Regions from separate parts of the Vagococcus xieshaowenii genome, predicted to be linked through region 2. Evidence: predicted binding sites of a transcription regulator. Region 2 holds the regulator's gene; each other region holds the start of a gene.
The links. Region 2 encodes CtsR, which represses protease genes until heat stress. Its sites were predicted from a motif close to TTGGTCAAAAAAGGTCAAANA; they were not measured.

Region 1 (3,289 bases), 980 kb from region 2:
ATAATATCCTATGATTGGCTATTGATTTCTTCATTTACAACATGAGAGCACCAGTGATAAATATTAAATGGAGCAGTATGATCTGATAGTTGAATATTGTCTCTTCTTGCAACAAATTCAAAGCCCACTCTTTCATATAAGTCCATTAATATGTTTTTTTCAGCCATACAGTCTAAACGAATAGTGCTACCTTCTGGGTACTTCTGTTTCATGTGTTTTTGGAGGGATAGAAGAAAGGTATCTGCTTTGCCTTTACCTTGATAACCATCTGCTAAAGCTAACTTGTGCAAATAATAGGTTGGGAAATCATGAGGCGTTGAACGATTGCCCCAAAGATTACAATCCCAATCGGACATTCTTTTCGTCAAATAACACACACTGATTATTTCATTATCCATAATACCTACCATTACTTCTTGGTTTAATAAATGTGTTAATAACTGCTGATCTTCTTTTCCTTCTAAAACATGTGCCCATTGTGTAGAACCTGTATTTTTTATCCTTGTTGCAGCTTGCTTTAACAATTGTAAAATATGATTAAATTCTCCATGATTTGCTTGTCTTATTTCCATATGCTACTCCTAAAAAAATGAGAGGCATGATGATAAACATCACACCTCTTCACGACGTTATTTAGCTTCGTTTATTAATGAAACAAACGCTTCTTGCGTAATTTTTTGATCGAATACGTTATCTCCAATAATCATTGTTGGAATAAAGCGAATACCCGCTTGAGTTGTTTCATCTAATATAGCTTCTTGCATTTGTGTATCTGCATCTTTCACAAGACCTAATGTCCCTTCAGCATAAGCACATACATCTCCTAAACTATTTTCACGGTCCATTGGTCCCCACTCTGTTTGAGAATCATAAATAGCTTCTAAAACAGCGACTGTTTCCTCATAGGTACCATTTTTAGGAACATAGTCATGCATTGCATTAGCGTAATGTAAACCAAACTTTTCTTTGTTAAATAATTTAATGACACGTCGTACGGTTCCATCGGCAATTAATTGTGCGTAAGTTTCTTTTGAATCATGAAACCATTGACGACAATACGGACAACGTAAATTAACATATTCTTTAACTACAACTGGTGCATCAGCATCACCTAATTGAATACCTACTTCGTTTGTCACTGCTGGTTGAATATTTTCCATTTCACTCACATCCTACGCTTTTAGATTTTTACTACTTTCCATAATTTCATCAACTAAACCATATGCTTTTGCTTCTTCAGCTGACATAAAGTTGTCACGGTCCGTATCTTTTTCAATCACTTCAATCGGTTGACCAGTACGTTCTGATAAGATTTTATTTAAACGTTCGCGAGTATTTAAAATATGACGAGCGGCAATCTCGATTTCTGTTGCTTGACCTTGCGCGCCTCCTAGTGGTTGGTGAATCATAATCTCTGCATTTGGCAAAGCGTAACGTTTACCTTTTGCCCCAGCAGCTAGTAAGAAGCTACCCATTGAAGCAGCCATACCTAAAACGATTGTCTGAACATCTGCTTTCACGAAATTCATAGTATCAAAAATAGCTAACCCAGCAGAAACACTACCACCTGGTGAATTAATATATAAATAGATATCCTTTTCAGAATCTTGCGCATCTAAAAATAATAGTTGAGCAATCACTGCATTAGAGACATTATCATCGATTGGGCCACTTAACATGATAATTCTATCTTTTAGCAAACGTGAATAAATATCGTAGGCTCTTTCACCTCTTGAAGATTGTTCAATGACTGTTGGTATTAAATTCATAATAGTTCCTCCTAAATTCATCTGTTGTTACTTATTGTAACATAAGAAAACCTTTATATAAATAAAGTTTACTCTAAAGGTCAATTTTGGTCAATCTTTAGGTTTGTCTTTTCGTTTCGCGGTTAATTTGATATATTTAATATAGAATTATTGGGAGGTTTTTTTATGACAGAGTTGTTAGGTGTTTTGATTGGAGCTTTTATCGCTATTATTGCTGTAAAAATTAGTATTCGACAATTTTTATCTGAAATTGATCGACGAGAAGAAATAAAAAATAAAATGAAAGAAATTGATATTTTAGTTTTATTAAATAAAAAAATAAACGAAGTACTTCAAAAAAGAGATATAGAAATCAAAGAAAGCGCCTTGTTAAGTGATTACGAACGAGCGGTTAAATTTGATGATGTCAAAATATCAATTGATGACTTTATCTATATTCAAAGTTTTTGTGCTCAAAACCATTATTATTTGCCTACTTTTTTAGTAGAAGAATTTTTCAAAAATATTGCGCAACGTAAAGTTGTTTTGGACCCTAAAGTAATTCGTTCAGAAGGCGCCTATGTCTACCAAAGCGGACGAGAAATTTTCGAGAAATTCTCAGATCAATTAAATGAAATGATTGAAGATCGCAAAATTGAATTAAAACAAATTACTAATAAATATCGCAGATAAAAAAGAGAGTTAGCCAAAATGGTTAACTCTCTTTTCATTATTATCCTTGTTCTCTTAGCTTATCGGCAAACTCGATAATTTTTCTAATACGGTGATTCACGCCTGACTTAGAAATGGGGCCTGAAGGAGCAATCTCTCCAAGCTCTTTTAAACTAATTTCTGGATGCATCAAGCGTAGTTCTGCCACTTCTCTTAATTTATGATTCAATGATTCTAAACCAACGCGTGACTCTATGTATTGAATACTTTCAATTTGCTTAGTTGCTGCATCAATTGTCTTAGACATATTGGCCGTTTCACAGTTAACTAAACGATTCACAGAATTACGCATATCACGGACGATACGTACATCTTCAAACTTCAACATGCTTGTTGTTGCCCCTATCAAGGTCAAAAAATCAGAAATATCTTCTGCTCCTTTTAGATAAGTAATGTAACCATTACGGCGACTTAATGTTTTGGCATTTAAATCAAAATATCCCATAATTTCTTGTAATTCTCGGCTATGATTTTCATACAAAGAATAAATCTCTAGGTGATAACGACTGGTTTCTGGATTATTAACTGAGCCACCCGCCAAAAATCCACCACGTAAATAAGCTTTCATACGCTCATTGTTACCAATAATCATATCTGAAATTTGATCAGATAAACCGTAATCATCAAAAATATCTAAATCCGTTAAGATAGATTGGGTATCTTGTTTTAAGCGAACAATATAAATATTATTTTTCTTTAATTTCATTTTTCTTCTAACGATAAATTCTGCTTGGACGTCATAATGATCTCGTAATAACGTATAAATGCGTCTAGAGATAGCTGCATTTTCCGTTTGTACATTCAGAACA
Region 2 (3,289 bases):
TTGGCGTAGTTGTTGTAAATTTTCAAGGGCCTGTCGTTGCATGTTATTAGGTGCGATGTAAGTCGTTTGATGTTCAGTGATAGTTTCTACGAACTCGTTTGGTTCAAAGATAGGCCGTACATAGTTAGCAGCGTAAGCATCAATCCATTGTGGTGATAATAGTGTGGCTGCTTGCCATTCTGCTTCCATATGATGCTTTATTTGGTGGATAATTTCTCCATGTTCATAGGACGTTAACTTAACATTCCATTCATAGTTTAACTTTAGGGCACTTAACGTTAAGTTAGAACTGCCGATAATTAATGAATGAGAAGTTCCCTTATCAAACAAATAACCTTTGGCATGAAACCCTTTTTTATCTGAAAGTCTAACCTCTAAGTTAGGAATATTTAGTAAATCTTCAAAAACTTTCGGTTGGTTAAACGATAGGTAAGTGGACGTCAATAGTCGCCCGTGTCGTCCCTGATTATTTAAATCCGCTAACTGTGCTTTAATAGCATCTAATCCATCTTTTGTTATAAAAGCAATGGAGAAAAAGAAATCTTCGCAATGGTTTAATTCATTTTGTAGTGTATTTAATAGAAAAGTATGATTAACCGGTTGATTAATAATGACTTCAGGATCATAGGAAGATCCGGGAATTGTCTTGTCGATAAAAGCCTTTTTTAGCGAGCGTTCTAAAATTTCCATATAACACATCCTTTAAAAGTGATTAATCAAGAGCTAATTTTTTTACCGCGGGAATATCAGCTGGGGCCCAGTTTAACGTTTCTAATTCATTGCGTTTCAACCACTTAATCGCCGCGTGCTCTGTCAATTGAGGCGTTCCGTTAATTAACTGACAAATAAATGTTGTTAATGTAACAATACCAAAATCATATTCGTAAGTCGTTGTTTCGAAGATATCTGGAGATACCTCTACATTGATTAATAATTCTTCGTTTAGTTCTCTTTTTAACGCCATTTGCGGCGTTTCACCTTCTTCAATCTTACCTCCTGGGAATTCCCACATTAGGCTAAGCGACATATTTTCGCTACGCTGAGCACAGAGTATTTTACCATCGTTCATTAAAATAGCGCCGACCACATTGATTTGTTTTTTCATAATAATTACGTCCTTCATAGAGTGATATAGTTATTGTATCAAATCTTTGTATGTAATAACTATTTTTCTCGTGTTGTTTTATATTTTGTGAAGCTATAAACCCCTTTTCCTTTATTCCTGCTTTCAAAATCTGTATAATATATTTAAGGTCAAATATAGTCAAAAGTTGGTGAGAGAAATGAATAATCAGAATATGTCAGATTTGATCGAAGCGTATTTAAAAACAATTTTGCAAGAAGAAGAAGTTGTAGAAATTCGTCGAGTTGAGATGGCTTCACAGTTTAGTTGTGTTCCTTCACAGATTAATTATGTCATTAAAACGCGTTTTACATTGGCACAAGGTTATATGGTTGAAAGTAAGCGTGGTGGCGGTGGCTATATTCGAATACAAAGGGTACAATTAGGGCATAATGAAGACTATTTGTGCTATATAAGTGATTTAATTGAAGAAAGATTAACTTATAGTGAAGCAAACGCTGTGATTGAACAACTTTTTCAGCAAAACTTATTAACGAAAAGTGAAACACAATTATTGTTATCAATCATCAGTTATGAAGTTATCGGCAAGCACAATGAACAGGAAGACTATATTAGAAGTAATATAATCAAAGCCGTCATTGATCGCTTACGTTATGAAGAAAAGGGGTAATAGTATGCTAGAATTGACAGAAAAAGCGCGCCGAGTATTAGTGATTGCGCAAGAAGAAGCCAAACGTTTCCGCCATCAATCCGTAGGTTCAGAACATTTATTACTAGGTTTAGTAATCGAACAAGAAGGCGTTGCAGGCTCGATATTAAGAAGTTATGACATTCAAGTAGAAGATGTAAAAAGAGAAATTGACTCATTAACAGGCTTTAATACAAGTCGATATGGAAAAGTTGTGGATTATTTACCATACTCTCCAAGAACAAGCCAAATTATAACCTTTGCGCAAGATGAAGCGGTAAGATTGCGTTCGCCTAAAGTGGGGACAGAGCACATCTTATTAGGGATTTTACGTGATGAAGAGATATTAGCCTCACGTATATTGCGTAATTTTGGCATGGATTTAGCCAAAACACGCCAAACAGTTTTAAAAAAGATTGGTGCAATGGAAAGTAAAGGATTAAAAGGAAAACGATCAGGTGGTATGAGCGAGCAAACTCTAGATTCTAAAACGCCAACATTGGACGCATTAGCGCGTGATTTAACCGCACTAGCAAGAGAAGGGATGCTTGACCCTGTCTTAGGTCGTGAAAAAGAAGTGAAGCGACTAATCCAAATTTTAAGTCGACGTACGAAAAATAACCCTGTTTTGGTAGGGGAACCCGGTGTAGGTAAAACAGCTATTGCTGAAGGACTTGCCCAAAAGATTATTAATGGTGAAGTACCTGAAGATATGCAAATGAAACGTTTGATGATGCTTGATATGGGCGCGGTAGTGGCAGGAACAAAATACCGTGGTGAATTTGAAGAACGTATGAAGCAATTGGTGACAGAAATTTATGCTGATGGCAATGTGATTTTATTTATCGATGAATTACATACGTTAATTGGTGCGGGTGGAGCAGAAGGTGCTATTGATGCCTCTAATATTTTAAAACCAGCCTTAGCACGTGGTGAAATTCAAACAATTGGGGCAACTACTCTAGAAGAATATCAAAAATATATCGAAAAAGATTCAGCTTTTGAACGACGTTTTGCAAAAATCCAAGTAGATGAGCCAACGCCTGAAGAAGCCTTAGAAATATTAAAAGGAATTCGTTCTAAGTATGAAGAACATCATCAAGTCGCTATTACAGACGAAGCGTTAGAAGAAGCGGTTAATTTATCGGTCCGCTATATTAGTGGTCGTCAGTTACCTGATAAAGCGATTGATTTAATCGACGAAAGTGCTGCAAAAGTCCGCTTAAATACTACGGCCAAAGTTACACCACTTGTTAAAGCTATCAATAAATTAGCGAGTATTCGTGAAGCTAAAGACGGCGCTATTTTAGAGCAAAATTTTGAAGAAGCTTCTAAACTTCGCAAACAAGAAAAGCGTCAAGAAGAAAAAATCGCTAAACTACAAGAAGAACAAGCTAATAAGGTAAATCAGTATCAAAAATCAGTTTCAGCGCTAGATATTGAGGAAGTTATTTCTCAATGGACAGGTATTCCGTTACAACAGCTAGAGAAAAAAGAAAGCGAACGTTTATTAGGTC
Region 3 (3,289 bases), 760 kb from region 2:
TGGGTTATATGGTTGATATAGGTAAGAAACGCGTTCGTTCATACGGTCTGCCGCCATAGTATATTGGATTAAATCGTTTGTTCCTACTGAGAAGAAGTCAACTTCTTTCGCAAATTTATCAGCAATAACAGCTGCTGCAGGGATTTCAATCATGATACCCACTTGGATATCATCTGCAATCACGACACCATCAGCGATTAATTTAGCTTTTTCTTCTTCAAGCATTGCTTTAGCAGCACGGAACTCTTTTAATGTTGCTACCATTGGGAACATAATACGTAATTGACCGTATACAGATGCACGTAATAAAGCACGTAATTGTGTTCTAAACATATCATCTTCTACTAATGAAATACGTAATGCACGGTAACCTAAGAATGGGTTCATTTCGTGTGGTAATGGTAAGTAAGGTAATTCTTTATCTCCACCAATATCCATTGTACGAACCACAACTGGTTTACCATTCATGCCTTCTAATACCGCTTTGTATGCTTCAAATTGAGCATCTTCAGATGGTAATTCAGGAGAATCCATGTATAAGAATTCTGTACGGTACAAACCAACTGCTTCACCACCATTATTGTTAACACCTTCTAAATCTTTAGGTGTTCCAATATTAGCAGCTAACTCAAAATGCTTACCATCAGCCGTAACTGTTTTAGCATCTTTTAATTTATCCCATTCAGCTTTCAATGCAGCATAATCTGCTCCAGCTTTGTTAACAGTTGCTTGTTCTTCTTCTGTTGGTTCAACAATAACCTCACCAGTAATACCATTAACAGCTAATAGTTGTCCTTCAACTACTGAATCAGTAATTGACATTGTTCCTACTACTGCAGGAATTTCTAATGAACGAGCCATAATAGCTGAGTGAGATGTTCTACCACCAATGTTTGTCACAAAAGCTTTAACAAAACGACGATCTAATTGTGCTGTATCACTTGGTGTTAAGTCATGAGCAATCACGATAACCTCTTCATCAATCATTGATGGATTTGGTAATTTAACATTTAATAAGTGACTAATCACACGTTTTGTAACGTCTTTAATGTCTGCCGCACGTTCTTGCATATATGGATTATCTTCCATAGATTCGAACATCATGATAAACATATCTGTTACTTCTTTTAATGCTGATTCAGCATTAACTTTGTTGTCGTTAATGTTTGATTCAACAGCGCTAACCATCTCAGGGTCAGCTAAAACCATTAAATGAGCATCAAAAACTTGCGCTTCTTCTTCACCTAATGTTGTTGCAGCTTTATCACGAATAGCAGTGATTTCTTCAGTCGCTTTAGCTAAAGCAGCTTTTAAGCGATTAACTTCGCCTTCAGAATCTTCTACTGTTTGTTTAGTAAAAGATAAGTCTGGCTCGATTAACATATATGCTTTTGCAACAGCTACGCCATCACTCGCTCCGATACCTTTTAACATATTAGACATTATTCAGATAAACCTTCTTTTTGCATTGCTTCAGTAATAGCAGCGATTGCTTCTACTTCGTCAGCACCTTCAGCAGTAATAGCGATATCAGCACCTTGGCCAACACCTAAAGACATAACGCCCATGATAGATTTTAAGTTTACTGATTTACCTTTGTACTCTAAGTTGATATCAGAAGTGAATTTGCTTGCAGCTTGAACTAATAAAGTAGCTGGACGAGCGTGGATTCCTGTATCAGCGATAATGTTAAATTCTTTTCTTTCCATAATTGATCGTTCTCCTTTGTCTTAAACAAATTTTTTTTGGGGACTTTTTTAAATAAGCTTAAAAATATCCCTTTCAACTGTTAACATTACCATTTTTTTCAATTCCTTACAACTTTTTTATCACAATTAATTCGCTTTCATCATATACAGCAGGACGGTAGAAATACTCCTTATGTATTTTTTAACCTTTTGTTCCCCTATTTTTTGACAAAAGGGTTAATTCTTGAATTATATAACGAAACTCAGTATAATTATTTCAAAGGTCAAAAAAGGTCAGTAAAATAATTGACCTTTAGTTTATTAAAAAGGAAGTGACACTTATGCTTTGCCAAAATTGTAAACAAAATCAAGCAACCATTACTCTTTCTATTATGACAGGTAATCAAACCAACAAAGTATATCTATGTCAAAAATGTTATCGTCAATTAAATCAAGGGCCTAATCAACCTATGTCCACTAATATGGCACAAGATCCTTATGGTTTTAGTTCTATAGATGATTGGTATCGAGCATTATCTCAGCAATTCAATCAAGGCAATATTAGACAAATACCACCCACTCAAGGACAAGGACCTAGCCAGCCACCACAAGGACCCGGACAAGCTCAAAGTCTACTTGCTGAATACGGTTTAAATTTAACCGAAGAAGCTAGACAAGGGCGTATCGATCCAGTTATTGGTCGAGATGAAGAAATCACTCGCGTCATCGAAATACTAAATAGAAGAACCAAAAATAATCCTGTATTAATTGGTGAACCTGGTGTAGGTAAAACTGCCGTAGTAGAAGGATTAGCCTTAAAAATAGTCAACAACGATGTCCCTCAAAAACTTCAGGATAAAGAAGTTATCCAATTAGATGTCGTCTCACTTGTTCAAGGAACAGGCATTCGCGGGCAATTCGAAGAACGAATGAAACAATTGATGGATGAAGTCGAAGCCAATCAACAAATTATTTTGTTCATCGATGAAATCCATGAAATCGTTGGTGCCGGTTCAGCTGGTGATGGCAATATGGATGCTGGGAATATTTTAAAACCCGCATTGGCACGAGGTAAACTTCAATTAGTTGGTGCAACAACATTAGCTGAGTACCGAATCATTGAAAAAGACGCAGCTTTAGAACGTCGCTTACAACCTGTACAAGTTGATGAACCAACTGTAGAAGAAACACTTGAAATATTAAAAGGGATTCAAACACGTTATGAGGATTATCACCACGTCAAATATGATGATGAAGCAATCAGTGCGGCGGTAAATCTTTCAAGCCGATATATTCAAGATCGCTTCTTACCAGATAAAGCCATCGACTTATTAGATGAAGCTGGCTCTAAAAAGAATTTAACCATTCAAATGTTAGACCCAGAATTGTTAGAACGACGATTAGAACAAGCCATCGAGCAAAAAAATATTGCGTCTAAAGAAGAAGATTTTGAAAAAGCCGCTTACTATCGTGATCAAATTACCCACTTAGAAAAATTAAAAGAAAATCAAGTAGCTGAGGAAGACATGCCGACTGTTACCGAAAAGGACATGGAAGCCATTGTCGAACAAAAAACCGGCATTCCCGTGGGTGAACTAAAA

Region 1: the regulator CtsR is predicted to act here: its motif matches at 1,846-1,866, upstream of clpP (ATP-dependent Clp endopeptidase proteolytic subunit ClpP).
Region 3: the regulator CtsR is predicted to act here: its motif matches at 1,969-1,989, upstream of E4Z98_RS02885 (ATP-dependent Clp protease ATP-binding subunit).

Annotation. Positions count from the first base shown of each region.
Region 1 is NZ_CP038865.1:802,621-805,909, reverse strand. It holds gene E4Z98_RS03910 (GNAT family N-acetyltransferase) at 9-572, opposite strand; gene E4Z98_RS03905 (thioredoxin domain-containing protein) at 630-1,160, opposite strand; gene clpP (ATP-dependent Clp endopeptidase proteolytic subunit ClpP) at 1,173-1,769, opposite strand; gene E4Z98_RS03895 (hypothetical protein) at 1,935-2,441, shown strand; gene whiA (DNA-binding protein WhiA) at 2,482-3,289, opposite strand, start outside.
Region 2 is NZ_CP038865.1:1,803,326-1,806,614, reverse strand. It holds gene E4Z98_RS08695 (DEAD/DEAH box helicase) at 1-690, opposite strand, end outside; gene E4Z98_RS08690 ((deoxy)nucleoside triphosphate pyrophosphohydrolase) at 713-1,105, opposite strand; gene E4Z98_RS08685 (CtsR family transcriptional regulator) at 1,284-1,754, shown strand; gene E4Z98_RS08680 (ATP-dependent Clp protease ATP-binding subunit) at 1,759-3,289, shown strand, end outside.
Region 3 is NZ_CP038865.1:581,941-585,229, reverse strand. It holds gene ptsP (phosphoenolpyruvate--protein phosphotransferase) at 1-1,443, opposite strand, end outside; gene E4Z98_RS02890 (phosphocarrier protein HPr) at 1,443-1,709, opposite strand; gene E4Z98_RS02885 (ATP-dependent Clp protease ATP-binding subunit) at 2,030-3,289, shown strand, end outside.